One region of the Allobosea massiliensis genome, then DNA from elsewhere that is predicted to be linked to it. Evidence: predicted binding sites of a transcription regulator. Region 1 holds the regulator's gene; the other holds the start of a gene.
What was found. Region 1 encodes PhoB, which activates phosphate uptake and scavenging genes when phosphate is short. Its sites were predicted from a motif close to TGTCATNNANCTGTCAT; they were not measured.

Region 1 (7,446 bases):
CGGCGCCTCCCAGTCCAGCATCTCGCCGGCGACGAAGACGCCCGGCAGGCGCCGCAGCATGAAGCCCCCGTCGATCTCGCCGGCCGCGATGCCGCCGGCGCTGGAGATCGCCCGGTCGAGCGGCATCGTCCCGGTCAGGCGCACAGACGCGGATTTGATCGCCGCCGCGAGCGCCGCGGGACTCTCGTCGAGCCTGCCGCCGACGCTGTCGCGCAGCACCGCCACCGCCGCCGGCGACAGCCCTGCCGCCTTGCGCAGATGGTTGCTGAGCGTCTCACCGGGCCGACGCTTGCCGAGCTTCTCGGTCAGACGGGCGAGGTCGAGATCGGGCCGCAGGTCGATCTCGAGCAGCGCCGAACCGTCGCGCGCGATCGCCTCGCGCAGCGACCCCGACAGCGCATAGATCGCGCCGCCCTCGAGTCCATGCGCGTCGATCATCGCCTCTCCAACAATTTCTTTGCCGGCAAAGCGAAGCGTGATCCGTTTCAGCGGCGCGCCGGCGAAGCGCTCGCGCAGCGTGTCGGACCAGGCCACGGCGAAGCCGCCATTGGCGGGCCGCAGCGGCGAAATGGCAACGCCCTTGCCGGCCAGCAGCGGCACCCAGCCACCGTCCGAGCCGAGCCGCGGCCAGCTCGCCCCGCCCAGCGCAAGCAGCGTCGCATCGGCGGCGACCGTCACCTCGCCGGCCGCCGTGGCGAAGGTCAGCGCGCCCTCGTCGTTCCAGCCGGTCCAGCGCCGGCCGGCTTCGAGCCGCACCCCGAGCCCGTCGAGCCGGCGCAGCCAGGCGCGCAACAGCGGCGACGCCTTCATCGCCTTCGGGAAGACGCGCCCGCTGGTGCCGATGAAGCTCTCCGCGCCGAGCTCGTCGGCCCAATCGCGCAGCGCCTGCGGTGGAAACGCCTGGATGGCGGGTTCGAGCCAGTCCCGCGCCGCGCCGTAATGCGGCAGGAAGCTCTCCAGCGGCTCGGAATGGGTGAGGTTGAGCCCGCCGCGCCCGGCGAGCAGGAATTTGCGCGCCGGCGACGGCATCCGCTCATGGATCGTCACGCGGTGGCCGGCCTGGGCCAGCCGCTCGGCCGCGATCAGCCCGGCCGGGCCGGCGCCGATGATGGCGATGTCTTTGATCTGCATCGGGCCGGCTTGCGCCGTCGGGCGTCGCGGGTCAAGCGATCAGGCGCATGCCGGAGCGACCTCGTCATTCTCGGGCTCGACCCGAGAATCTATGGCCGGCACGGCAGGGGAGCCTCGGCGTCACGAGATGCTCGGGTCTGCGCCCGACCATGACGGTTTCCCTCACGCCCGCGCGAAGGTCTCGTCGAAGGCGTAGCCCGCGCCACGGACGGTGCGCAGCGGATCCTTGGCGTCGCCCGGCGTGATCGCCTTGCGCAGCCGCCCGACATGGACGTCGACCGTGCGCTCGTCGATGTAGACGTCGCGGCCCCAGACGGCGTCGAGCAGCTGGGCGCGCGAATAGACCCGGCCCGGCGCCTGCATCAGGAATTCCAGCAGCCGGAACTCGGTCGGCCCCAGATGCAGCTCTTCGCCGGCCCGGCGCACGCGGCGCGTCGTGCGGTCGAGTTCGAGATCGCCGGCGACCAGCAGCCCCGCGACATGGCCGGGCTTCGCCCGGCGCAGCAGCGCCTGGATGCGCGCGATCAGCTCCGGCAGGGAGAACGGCTTGACGACATAGTCGTCGGCCCCGGTGGCGAGGCCGCGCACGCGCTCGGTTTCTTCGCCGCGGGCGGTCAGCATGATGATCGGCACGCGCTCGGTGTCGCGCCGCGCCCGCAGCCGCCGGCACAGTTCGATGCCGGAGAGACCGGGCAGCATCCAGTCGAGCAGCACGAGATCGGGCGTGTTGTCTCGCAGATGCAGCTCGGCGTCGTCCCCCCGCGCCACGCTGTCGACTGCGAAGCCCTCGGCCTCGAGGTTGTAGCGCAGCAGCAGGGTGAGGGGTTCCTCGTCCTCGACGATCAGGATGCGGGCGGCCATGGCACGGTTCCGTTCTTGGCGTTTGTGCCGAAACGCATCGTCATGCTCGCCCTTGTGGCGAGCATCCACGTCTTGAACGCGGCGTGGGTCCGGCGAAGACGTGGATGGTCGGAACAGGCCCGACCCTGACGGCGAAGGCTCCGGCGCAGTCGGTGTTGTCAGCTCCCTGTCACGGCCTCGACCGTGATGTCGGTGGTCTCGAGCTTGGGACGGTTGATGTCGAGCGATTCGCCGGTGACGAGATAGTGGATCGTCTCGGCGATGTTGGTGGTGTGGTCGCCGATGCGCTCGACGTTCTTGGCGCAGAACAGGAGATGCGTGCAGAAGGTGATGTTGCGCGGATCTTCCATCATATAGGTCAACAGCTCGCGGAACAGCGAGGTGTAGAGCGCGTCGATCTCGCCGTCGCGATGCCAGACCTCGAGCGCCTTCTGCTCGTTGCTGGTGGCGTAGGCGTCGAGGACGTCCTTGAGCTGCGCCTGCACCAGCCGGCTCATATGCTCCAGCCCGACGACGGCGCGGTGCGGCGGCGAGAACTGGCCGGAGATCGCGACCGCGCGCTTGGCGATGTTCTTGGCGAGGTCGCCGACGCGCTCGATGTCCGAGGCGATGCGGATCGCCGAGATCAGCTCGCGCAAATCGTTGGCGAGCGGCTGGCGCCGGGCGATCGTCAGCACGGCGCGCTCCTCGACGTCGCGCTGCAGGTTGTCGAGCCGCTGGTCGGCGGAGATCACCTTCTGGGCCAGCGTCGTGTCGCGGCGCACCAGCGCGACCGTGGAATCGCCGAGCATGCGCTCGGACATGCCGCCCATCTCGGCGAGGCTGCGGCGCAGCGACTCCAGTTCGGCGTCGTAGGAGCGGACGATATGTTCGGTCATCGCGGCGTTGTCCTTTGGATGCGGAGCGGAAGCGGCGGCCAAATCAGCCGAAGCGGCCGGTGACGTAGTCCTGCGTCTGCTTCTTGCTCGGGTTCATGAAGATCGTGTTGGTCGCGGCGAACTCGATCACCTCGCCCAGATACATGAAGGCGGTGTACTGCGAGATGCGCGCCGCCTGCTGCATGTTGTGGGTGACGATGACGATCGTGAAGTCGGCCTTCAGCTGCTCCAGCAGATCCTCGATCTTGCCGGTCGAGATCGGGTCCAGCGCCGAGGTCGGCTCGTCGAACAGGATGACCTCCGGCTTCTGCGCGATGGTGCGCGCGATGCAGAGGCGCGGCTGCTGGCCGCCCGAAAGGCCCATGCCGGAGGTCTTGAGCTTGTCCTTGACCTCGTCCCAGAGCGCGGCCCGGCGCAGCGCGCCCTCGACGCGGTCGTCGAGCTCCGACTTCGGCGGCTTCTCGTAGAGGCGGATGCCGAAGGCGACATTGTCGTAGATCGACATCGGGAAGGGCGTCGGCTTCTGGAAGACCATGCCGATGCGCGAGCGCAGCTCGTTGACGTCGACGTCGTTGGAGATGACGTTGCGGCCGTCGAGCATGACCTCGCCGGTCGCGCGCTGCTCGGGATAGAGCGAATAGATCCGGTTGAAGATGCGCAGCAGCGTGGACTTGCCGCAGCCCGAGGGGCCGATTAGGGCCGTGACATGCCGGTCGCGAAAGTCGAGATTGATGTTCTTCAGCGCCTTGTGCTCGCCATAGTAGAAATCGAGGTTCTTCACCGCGATCCGGACGGGCGCGTCGGCGTCGAGCGACTGCGGGCTGAGTTCGAGGGTCGAAAGCATCGACGGGTTCCTTCGGATCTGACGCGACGGAGATAGGTTAGGCGGGTCTCACTTGCCGCCGCGCACGATGCGGCGGGCGACGAGCGAGAGCAGCAGGATCGACAGGGTGATGATCAGCGAACCGGCCCAGGCGAGCTGCTGCCAGTTCTCGTAAGGCGCGGAGGCGAACTGGTAGATCGTCACCGGCAGGTTCGACACGCCGCCCATCAGGTCCGACGAGAACCAGAAATTGTTGTTCAGCGCGGTGAAGATCAGCGGTGCGGTCTCGCCTGCGATGCGGGCGAGCGCCAGCAGGATACCGGTGACCATGCCGGCCTTCGCGGCCTTCCAGGTGATCGAGGTGATCACCACGGAAGGCGGCGCGCCCAGCGCAGCCCCGGCCTCGCGCAGCGGGCCTGGCACCAGGCGCAGCATGTCCTCGGTGGTGCGCACGATCACGGGGATCGCGATGATGCCGAGCGCGACGCCGCCGGCCCAGCCGGAATAGCCGCCGACCGGCTCGACCAGAATGACATAGACGAACAGGCCGATCAGGATCGAGGGCGCCGAGAGTAGGATGTCGTTGATGAAGCGGATCAGGTCGGCCAGCTTCGAGCCCTTGCCGTATTCCGCCAGATAGGTGCCCGCCAGCACGCCGATCGGCGTCGCCACGGCGATGCCGAGGAAGGTCAGCACAATCGAGCCGACCATGGCGTTGGCGAGGCCGCCGCCCTGCGATCCGGGGCCAGGGGTGATCTGCGTGAAGGTGGCGACGGAGAGCCCGCCGATGCCCTTCACGATCAGCATGCCGAGGATCCAGAACAGCACGAAGATGGCGAGGAAGGTGAAGCCGGCGGAGATGACCCGCATCGCCTTGTCGGCGGTGCGGCGGCTCTGCCGGACGCGGCCCCAGGCGGCGTAAGGGGCGGCGGGAGCGGTGGAGGAGGTCGTCAGGCTCATGATCGGGCTCGCTCAGAAGGTCTTGACCCGCGACACCAGGATGCGCGCGACGACCAGGACGACGAAGGTGACGAAGAACAGGATGCAGCCGAGCGCGATCAGCGCGTTCATCTGCAGGCCCAGCGCCTCGTTGAACTCGTTGGCGATGCGCGAGGCGATGGTCGAGCCCGGATCCATGATCGAGGCCGAGAGGCGGTTGGCATTGCCGACCACGAAGGTCACCGCCATCGTTTCGCCGAGCGCGCGGCCGAGACCCAGCATGATCGCACCGATGATCGAGACGCCGGCCTGCGGCACCAGCACATGGCGCACGACCTCCCAGGTCGTCGCCCCGATGCCATAGGCGCTCTCGCGCAGCACGGAGGGGATCTGATCGAGCATGTCCCGCACGATCGAGGCGATGAAGGGGATGATCATGAAGGCGAGGATGATGCCCGCCGTCAGGATGCCCAGTCCGGAGGGCGAGCGCGAATACAGGATTGTCCCGACGATCGGCATCCCCTCGACGATGTTCGAGAGCGGGACCTGCACATAGGCCGCGAAGAGCGGCACGAAGACGAACAGGCCCCACATGCCGTAGATGATCGAGGGCACGGCGGCGAGCAGCTCGATCGTGGTCGAGACTGGCTGCTTGAACCAGGGCGGGGCAAGCTGGGTGAGGTAGACGGCGATGCCGAGCGAGAGCGGCACGCCGATCAGCAGCGCGATCAGCGCCGTCGAGAGCGTACCGACGATGGCCGGCCAGGCGCCATAGACATCGGCCTGGGTGTCCCATTGCGAGCCGGTGATGAAGCTCAGCCCGAACGCCTTGAAGGCCGGCCAGCCGCCGATGACCATCGACAGCATGATGCCGGCCAGCAGCAACAGCACGAACAGGGCCGAGATCAGGCTGGCATTGCGGAAGACGATGTCGAAGGTGCCCTTCGGCGTCTTTCGCTGCGGCCGCGCGGCCGGAATGCTCATGGTGTCGGTCACGGCGGTCATCCGTGGAACTCCGGTCGTGGCGGAACGAGGATGCGAGGCGGAAGGCGAAGGCTCTCGGGAGGGCCCTCAGCCGGAACAGCGGTTCCGCCGCTGCTCGGGATGGAGGCCTGATGAGGAAGACGAGGCGGAACCGGGTTCCGCCTCGCCCTCAGTCGGTGATCAGAAGATCGGCTTGCCCGACGGGTCGGTCACGCCCTTCCAGGCGGCGCGGACCTGATCCTTGACGTTGGCCGGGAGCGGCACGTAGTCGAGGTCCAGCGCCATCTGGTCGCCGTTCTTGAAGGCCCAGTCGACGAACTTCAGCGCGGCCTGCACCTCTTCCGGCTTCTCCGGCTTGGCGTGGACGAGCAGGAAGGTCGCGGCCGTGATCGGCCAGGCCTCGGCGCCCTTCTGGTTGTTCAGCGAGATGCCGAAGCCGGGAGCCTCGTTCCAGTTGGCGTTCGCGGCCGCGGCCTGGAACGACTTGTCGTCCGGCGCCGGGAAGTTGCCCTCGGCGTTCTGGATCAGCGCGTAGCTGAGCTTGTTCTGCTTGGCGTAGGCATATTCGACATAGCCGATCGAGTTGGCGACCTGCTTGACCGAGGCCGAGACGCCCTCATTGCCCTTGCCGCCGATGCCGACGGCCCACTGCACCGAGGTGTTGGCGCCGACCTTGGACTTCCACTCCGGCGAGACCTTGGAGAGATAGTCGGTGAACACGAAGGTCGTGCCCGAACCGTCCGAGCGATAGACGGGATTGATGTTGGCGTCGGGCAGCTTCAGGCCGGCGTTGAGGGCGACGATCTTGGGATCGTTCCACTTCTTCACGGTGCCCATGTAGATTTCGGCGATGATCGGGCCGGTCAGCTTGAGCTGGCGGGCGTCGATGCCGGCGATGTTGATCGCGGGGACGACACCGCCCATCACGGTCGGGAACTGGATGAGGCCGTCCTTGGCCAGATCCTCGCCCTTGAGGGGAGCGTCGGTGGCGCCGAAGGCGACCGTCTTGGCCTTGATCTGGCGGATGCCGCCACCGGAGCCGATCGACTGGTAGTTGAGACCGATATTGGTCTCCTTCTTATAGGCCTCGGCCCATTTCGAGTAGATCGGGAAGGGGAAGGTCGCGCCGGCGCCGGTGATGTCGGCGGCCTGGGCGACGCCCGACAGACCGATGGTCGCGGCCGCGAGAATGAGAAGTTTGCGCATGAGATGTCCTCTCTGGGTCGCAGGTTCAGCGAGCCGTTCAGAACACCCTCTGCATGACAGCTTCATGACACTTCGTCACGCATGCTGTCATGAAGGCGTCACGCAGCGTTAAGAAACGCCCTCAAGGCTTGCGCGCCGAAGCCCCGAAACGTGGCAAAACAGCCCTGAACGTCGCACCCTCACCGAGCGCGCTCTCGATCGTCAGCCGCCCGCGATGGCGCAGCACGATGTGCTTGACGATGGCGAGGCCGAGCCCCGTGCCGCCGGCCTCGCGGCTCGCCGCGGTATCGACCCGGTAGAAGCGCTCCGTCAGCCGCGGCAGATGCTCCGGTGCGATGCCCGGCCCATCGTCGCGCACGCCGACGCTGACCTCGAGCGGCCCGTCGACGACGTCGATCACGACCTCTCCGCCGCTCTTGCCGTACTTGATCGCGTTCTCGACGAGGTTTTCCATCAGCCGCAGCAGCTCGTCGCGGTCGCCCGGTACGTTTACCGGCTCGGTCGGCGCCCGCAGCGTCAGCGTCACCTCGCGCTCGCGTGCCATCAGCGTCAGCGAATCCACGATCTCGCGCGAGATGCCGGTCAGATCGACCGGCGTCTCCGGCGCCAGATGGGCGCGCAGTT
Region 2 (7,446 bases), on a different contig from region 1:
AGAAGCTGCAGGGCGCGCCGATCGAAACCGTCGCTCCCTGCGAGGGCACGGGCTACGAGACCGGCTCGGTCTCCATCATCAAGGGTGGCCGCAATCCCGAGGCCGCGCGCCGCTTCGTCGATTTCACGCTCTCGCCTGAGGCACAGAACATCAACGCGAAGCTCAAGATCAACTCGATTCCCTCGAACCGGAATACGACGCTGTCCCCCGACGCGCCGAATTTCTCGGAGATGAAGCTGATCGACTATGACACCCCGCGCTGGGGCTCGCCCGCCGAGCGCTCGCGTCTGCTCAAGAAATTCGACGCCGAGGTGAAGTCCCAGCCGCGCTGACCGCCGATCTGGTCGGGATCTGCATCTGCTCTCGATTCCGCCGCGTAGCCGGACTCGTCCGTTGCGTTTCGGAGCCTGGCCTCTTGTCCGATCCCTTTCTCGTCATCGCCCGCATCGAGGTTCGCCCCGATGCCTGGGAAACCTTCGTCGAGGCCGCCACAGCCTGCATCGACTCCACCCGCCGCGAGCCCGGCTGCCTCGGCTACGAGTTTCATGAGAGCCTGACGGAACCCTGTCGGTTCGTCTCCTTCGAGAGCTGGGAGACACGCGCCGATATCGATCGCCACATGCGCTCTGAGCACATGGCTGCGTTCCTCCGGGCGACGAGGGCTTGCGTCATGGCGCCTCCGGTGATCGAAGTGATCGAGCCGCGGTCGATCGACCGCCTCTGATCTCGCTTTAAGTCACGGACCATCATCATGCTTCGCGCCACCTCCGTCGTTCGCAAGGCCGCCGTCAGGCAAGACCGCGTCGTCGATACGCTGACGCTCGACCATGACGACCGCAACCGCCGCCGCCTCGCGCTCAAGGCCGATGGTGGGCTGGACGTGCTGCTCGATCTCGACAAGGCCACCGCCCTCGGGGACGGCGATGCGGTCAAGCTCGAGGATGGCCGGCTCGTCCTGGTCAAGGCTGCGCCGCAGAGCCTGCTGGAGATCAAGGCCGAGAACCCGCTGCGGCTGATGCGCGTCGCCTGGCATATCGGCAACCGGCACACGCCGGCCGAGATCACCGCCGACGCGATCTATATCGAGAACGACCATGTCCTGGCCGAGATGGTGCGCGGCCAGGGCTGTGCGATGAGTTCGGTGATGCGCCCCTTCCAGCCGGAGCGCGGCGCCTACGACCACGACCACGCCAATTGCGACCACCCCAGCCACGCCCACGGCCATCACGGGCATCATCACCACGACCATGACCATCACGCCCACGACCATGATCACCATGACCATGGCTCGCATGATCATGGTCACAAGGCCGAGGCGCACGCTCATTCCCACGCCCACGCGCATTCGCACGACCATGGCGACGCCTGCGGCTGCGGGCATGATCACGCCCACCGCGATCACGCCCATCACGATCATGGCCACAAGCATGGCGCCGAACATGGCCACAAGGGCCGCAGCCACGATCACTGAGCGCCATGGCGGCCCATCTGCCCCTGATGGTCTGGCTGTCGCCGTCCTTCCCGGTCGGCGCCTTCGCCTATTCTCACGGCCTCGAATGGGCCTTCGAATGCAGCGATCTGCATGACGCCGAGACGTTGCGGGACTGGCTCGAGGCGCTGGTCGCCCATGGCTCGTTGCGCAACGACCTGATCCTCTTCGCCTGCACCGCCCGCGCCACCGAGGCCGGTGACGACGCAGCTCTGGCCGAGATCGCCGAACTCGCCCTGGCGCTGGCCAATTCCGCCGAGCGCCGGTTGGAGACGGTCACGCAGGGCAATGCCTTCGTGACGGCGCTGCGGGCCGCCTGGCCCTGCGAGGCGATCGAACGGCTCAAGCGCGTCGCCCCCGACGACATCGCCTATCCGCTGGCCGTCGCGGCGGCCAGCGCGGGGCATGGCTTGCCGCTTGCGGCCTCGCTGGAGGCCTACGGTCTCGCCTTCGTCGCCAATCTGGTCTCGGCCTCGGTGCGGTTGGGCATCGTCGGCCAGACCGACGGACAGCGGCTCACCGCGGCCCTGATGCCGGCCGTGCAGGCCGCTGCGGCGGAGGCCGTGCCCGCGACGCTGGACGACCTCGGCGGCTGCGCCTTCCGCTCCGATCTCGCCTCGCTGCGCCACGAGACGCAGTATTCGCGGCTGTTCCGCTCGTGAGCGCGGCGCGCGAATTGCAACCCTCTTCATCCACGCTCCGGGCCGCACCGGCCCGCCGCACCGCCTGATCGCTCAAGGAACTTCACAGATGTCGCGTTCTCCCCATGGCCCCCTCCGCGTCGGCATCGGCGGCCCCGTCGGCTCCGGCAAGACGGCTTTGATGGAGGTGCTCTGCAAGCGCATGCGCGACCGCTACGACCTCTGCGCCATCACCAACGACATCTACACCAAGGAGGATGCGCGGCTGCTGACGGTGGCCGGCGCGCTGCCGCAGCAGCGCATCATGGGCGTCGAGACCGGCGGCTGCCCGCACACCGCGATCCGCGAGGACTGTTCGATCAACCTCGCCGCGGTCGAGGAGATGCGCGGCAAGTTCCCCGACCTCGACATGATCCTGATCGAATCCGGCGGCGACAATCTCGCCGCCACCTTCTCGCCCGAGCTGGCGGATCTGACGATCTACGTCATCGACGTCGCAGCCGGCGAGAAGATCCCGCGCAAGGGCGGCCCCGGCATCACCCGCTCTGATTTGCTCGTCATCAACAAAACCGATCTCGCCCCCCATGTCGGCGCGGATCTTGCAGTCATGGAACGCGACACGAAGACGATGCGCGGCAAGCGACCTTACGCCTTCACCAACACCAAGGCGGGCGAGGGCGTCGATGCCGTGATCGACTTCATCGAGACGGCGGGTGGCCTGCGGGCCGCTCCGGCCGCGTGACGGACATGCAGGGGAGACGGCGATGCGCGGAACGGCAGAACGGGCGGGGCTGGTGGTGATCGCGACGGCGCTGGCCGGGCCTGCTCTCGCCCATACCGGAGCCGGCGCCGTGCATGGCTTCGGGGCCGGCCTGCTGCATCCGCTCTTCGGCGTCGACCATGTCCTTGCCATGGTCGCGGTCGGTCTCTGGGCCGGGCTCACCGGCGGGCGAGCCCGCTTTGCCTATCCGCTCGCCTTTGTCGGCATGATGGTCCTCGCCGGCCTCTGGGGCATGTCCGGTTCGTCCCTGCCGGGTGTCGAGATCGGCATCGCCGTCTCCGTCGTCGTGCTCGGCCTCGCCATCGCGCTGCGGGCGACGCCGCCGCTGGCTGCGGGCGCAGCCGCGTGCGCGATCTTCGCGGTCTTCCACGGCCATGCCCATGGCGCCGAGTTGCCGCAAGGAGCGAGCGGGCTCGGCTATGCGCTCGGCTTCGTACTGGCGACGGCCGCCCTGCACGGTGCCGGACTTGGGCTGGCCGGACTGCTCGCGGCGCGGGCGCCGCTGCTCGCCCGTGTCGCCGGCGGCGGACTGGCTCTCGCCGGCGTCGCCATTCTCGCGAGCTAGCCGTCTGAGCATCCTGCCGCCCCTGCGGGACGGCAGGATCAGGCGAAAGCCGGCCTGCGGCGTCAGATGATGCGGCGCCGCAGCCAGCCGCCGATCTGCTCGACCGCGACCACCAGCGCGAAGACGGCCAGGATGATCGTCAGCGCGGTGTCGTAGTCGAACAGGTCGAACGCCACCTTGAGCTCGACGCCGATGCCGCCGGCGCCGACCAGCCCCAGTACGACCGAGGCCCGTGTCGCCTTCTCCACGCAGAACAGCGAGGTCGCGATGAAGGACGGCATCGCGTTGGGCACGACCGCCGAGAAGATCAGCCCGGTCTTGCTCGCCCCGATGGTCGACAGCGCCTCGCGCGGGCCCTTGTCGGTCTCCTCCATCGCCTCGGCGAAGAAGCGCCCGGCATAGCCGATCGTGTCGATCATCAGCGCCAGCACGCCGGCCGCGGGGCCGAGCCCGACGGCGATGACGAAGAACAGCGCCCAGATCAGATCCGGCACTGTCCGGAAGAAGGCGATCAGCCCGCGCGCCAGAACCCGCACGATCGGATGCGGCGACAGCCCGTCGGCGGCGAGGATCGCCAGCGGAAAGCTCAGGATCAGGCCGAGCACGCAGCCCGAGACCGCCATCTGGAAGGTCGTCGCCAGCGACCAGAGGATCTGCTCGAGGCGGCTGAGATCGGGCGGGAACATCCGCGTCAGGATGTTGCCCATATAGGGGATGCCGCGGATCAGCTTCTCGGCCGAGAGTTCCGAGCCGCTGAACGACCAGATCACCAGCGCCAATGCGAGGAAGCCGCCCATGAAGGCGACGGCGCTCGGCCGCTCGAAGCGATCGACGGCGAAGGGGGGCCGGGCAGTCTGAGACAGGCTCATGCGAACACCGGCGCCGGCGCGCGCACCGGCTCCTCTTGGGGCGCTGTATCGCCGCCCGGCTCTTCGAAGAAGGCGGCGAGTTCGGCCTCGGTGCAATGACCGGCCCGGCGGTCAAGGGCGATCGTCCCGCCGCCCAGCCCGACGATGCGGTCGGAAAAGCGCAGCGCATGCGCCATATGATGCGAGACGAAGACCAGCGTGAGGCCCTTGTCGCGCGTCAGCCGGAACAGCAGCTCCATGATCTCGCGGCCGGCGCGCGGGTCGAGGCTGGCATCCGGCTCGTCGGCCAGCACCAGCTCCGGCCGCTGCATCAGCATCCGCGCGATGGCGACGCGCTGGGACTGCCCGCCCGAGAGGGAATCGGCCCGCTGCAGCGCCTTGTCGGCCAGCCCGACGGCCTCCAGACAGGCCATCGCCTCGTCGCGCACCGCAGCCGGCGCGAGCGACTGCGCCCATGAGCGCGGGCCGGAGCGCCGCGCCTGGACGCCATGCACGACATTGGAGAGCGCGCTGAGCCGCGCGACGAGATTATGCTTCTGGAAGACCACGCCGACTCGCGCCCGGAAGCGCTTCAGCGCCGAGCCGCGCAGATCGCCGACCGTCTCGCCGAGCACGCTCAACCGGCCCTGGTCGGCTTCCGCCAGCCGCACGATCATGCGCAGCAGCGTCGATTTGCCGGTGCCATTGGCTCCGATGAGCGCCAGCGACTCGCCGGCGGGGACGGAGAGGTCGAGCCGCTCGATGATGGTGCGCGGCCCGAAGCTCTTGCGCAGGCCGTCGATGGCGATGACGGGGACGCCAGCCCCCGTCACCATCGGCCCGAGGGCGGGCGAGGGCGTCGTCACTCGATGAACTTGTTGAATTCGGTGATGCCGATCGTGGCGTAGATCGAGCGGACATAGTCGTAGTCGCTGTCCTTGACCTCGGGCAGGAAGACGCCCCCGGCGAATTTGCGGTTGTCGTCCGTGCCGGTGGTGACCGCCTTCATCAGCTCCGTGCCGTGGTCGAGGAAGGCCTTGCGCACCTTGGCGACGATCTCCGGCTTCACCTTGGGGCTGGCGATCATCACGTCGTTCGGCAGGTCGCGACCGCGCGCCACGACGGTGAAGCCGGTCTTGGTGTCGCTCTCGCGGATGCGCTGGAGATGGGTGAGGTTGAGGCCGATGGCGGCGATGTCGCCGCGCTTCATCGCCTCGACCGCGACGTTGCGCTTCACGAAGATCGGCTTGTAGTCGACGTTGTACTTCAGGCCGAAATCGGCGAGCGCCTGCGCCGGGCCGAGATGCTGCGAGGTCGAGCCGATCTCGCCGAAGGAGATCGTCTTGCCCTTGAGATCGGCGACGCTCTTGATCGGCCCGCTCGCGAGCACGGCGACCTGGCTGAAATAGTCGGGGCGCTGCCAGCCGACGACCGGCACCGCATTGGTCCGGGCCTTGAACACGACGTACTCGGCCGGCCCCGTCAGCACGAAATCGACCTGGCCGGCGGCCATCGCCTCGACCGCGGCGGTGCGGCCGGACACCGCGAAGAACTGCACCTTGACGTCGGCAACCTTCTCGAACGCGGCTTTGAACGGGCCGAACTCGCGCTGGAGCGATTCCGCGCCGTCGATGTCGGTGACGGCGAAGCGGATCGAATCCTGCGCCTGGGCGGCCGGCGCGGCGAAGGCGGCGGCTGCGGCGAGCAGCGCGACGGCGATGGGCTTCAGCATGGGGCGTTCTCCCGTTCCCTGGAGCCCTGCCGCTAGGGCCGGCATGCGACGGCCCGGTGACGGCTGCCTGACGGTTCGGTGACGGCCGGTGTCATGCTGTCGTCATGCCCGGGCGCGAAGGCGCAACGCCGCAGGGCGGGTGCATGGCAAGGAGACGGATGTGTCGATCGCGATCACGGGGGGGACCGTTCTGGTCGAAGGGCTCGAGCGACACGACCTCATGCTCGAGGACGGGCTCATCGCCGGTTTCGCCCGGGCCGGCGGCGCCCGGCTGACGCTCGACGCGACCGGGCTTCTGGTGCTGCCGGGCCTCGTCGACTGCCATGGCGACGCCTTCGAGCGCCACATCATGCCGCGGCCGCGCGTTGCCTTCGACATCGACCTCGCCTTGAAGGACGCCGACCGGGCGCTGCTGGCGAGCGGTATCACCACCGCCTTTCACGGCGTCACCTGGTCTTGGGAGCCGGGCCTGCGCGGGGCGGAGAATGCCCGCGCCCTGGCCGAGGCGATCGCGCGGCTGCAGCCGGAGCTGGGCGCCGACACGCGCTTCCACCTGCGCCACGAGACCTTCAACCTCGATGCCGAGCCGCAGATCCTCGCCTGGCTGGCGGAGGGGCGCGTCGGTGTGCTCGCCTTCAACGACCACACCGAAGGGACGCTGAAGACGCGCCACCGCCCCGACAAGATCGGCAAGATGGTCGAGCGCACAGGCCTGTCGACGGAGGCCTTCATGGACCTCGTCGAGACGGTCTATGCCCGCAAGAGCGAGGTCGAGGGCTCGATCGCGCGCCTCGCAGCGGCGGCGCGCGCGGCCGGCGTGACGATGTTCTCCCATGACGACATGACGCCCGACATGCGCGCCTGGTACCGGTCGCTGGGTGTGACCGTCGCCGAATTCCCGATCGACGAGGCGACCGCGCGCGCAGCCGCCGATCACGGCGAGGCGATCGTCTTCGGAGCCCCCAATGTCGTGCGCGGCGGCTCGCATACGGGCTGCCCCAGCGCCGAGGCAATGGTGCGCGCCGGGCTCTGCAGCATTCTGGCGTCGGATTACTACTATCCGGCGCTGGCGCTGGCGCCGTTCCTGCTCGCCCGCCGCGGCGCGGCCAGCTTAGCCGAGGCCTGGGCCCTGGTTTCGCGCGCCCCGGCGCAGGCACTGGGCCTCGACGACCGCGGCGTCATCGCGCCCGGCAAGCGCGCGGATCTCGTTCTCGTTGAGGAAGGCCCCCATCCCCGTGTCGTCGCGACGATCGCCGCCGGCCGCCTCGTCCATCTCGCCGACCAGCGCCTGCTCGCCTGAGGCTCCCGGTTCCAGCCGGAACTTTCCCCGGCTGGGCCGATTGTAGAGCCGTCGAGATCGGGGACGGTGCCATGGCGTTGCTGGAGAAGG

Region 2: the regulator PhoB is predicted to act here: its motif matches at 6,146-6,162, upstream of ACFPN9_RS18475 (alpha-D-ribose 1-methylphosphonate 5-triphosphate diphosphatase).

What each region holds. Positions count from the first base shown of each region.
Region 1 is NZ_JBHSLU010000030.1:14,838-22,283, reverse strand. It holds gene ACFPN9_RS12095 (TIGR03862 family flavoprotein) at 1-1,131, opposite strand, end outside; gene phoB (phosphate regulon transcriptional regulator PhoB) at 1,294-1,992, opposite strand; gene phoU (phosphate signaling complex protein PhoU) at 2,151-2,870, opposite strand; gene pstB (phosphate ABC transporter ATP-binding protein PstB) at 2,914-3,714, opposite strand; gene pstA (phosphate ABC transporter permease PstA) at 3,763-4,653, opposite strand; gene pstC (phosphate ABC transporter permease subunit PstC) at 4,666-5,637, opposite strand; gene pstS (phosphate ABC transporter substrate-binding protein PstS) at 5,797-6,822, opposite strand; gene ACFPN9_RS12060 (ATP-binding protein) at 6,944-7,446, opposite strand, start outside.
Region 2 is NZ_JBHSLU010000063.1:141,862-149,307, forward strand. It holds gene ACFPN9_RS18430 (ABC transporter substrate-binding protein) at 1-332, shown strand, start outside; gene ACFPN9_RS18435 (putative quinol monooxygenase) at 416-724, shown strand; gene ACFPN9_RS18440 (urease accessory protein UreE) at 752-1,471, shown strand; gene ACFPN9_RS18445 (urease accessory protein UreF) at 1,477-2,151, shown strand; gene ureG (urease accessory protein UreG) at 2,240-2,872, shown strand; gene ACFPN9_RS18455 (HupE/UreJ family protein) at 2,895-3,476, shown strand; gene phnE (phosphonate ABC transporter, permease protein PhnE) at 3,539-4,345, opposite strand; gene ACFPN9_RS18465 (phosphonate ABC transporter ATP-binding protein) at 4,342-5,190, opposite strand; gene ACFPN9_RS18470 (PhnD/SsuA/transferrin family substrate-binding protein) at 5,187-6,056, opposite strand; gene ACFPN9_RS18475 (alpha-D-ribose 1-methylphosphonate 5-triphosphate diphosphatase) at 6,217-7,356, shown strand; gene ACFPN9_RS18480 (DNA topoisomerase IB) at 7,428-7,446, shown strand, end outside.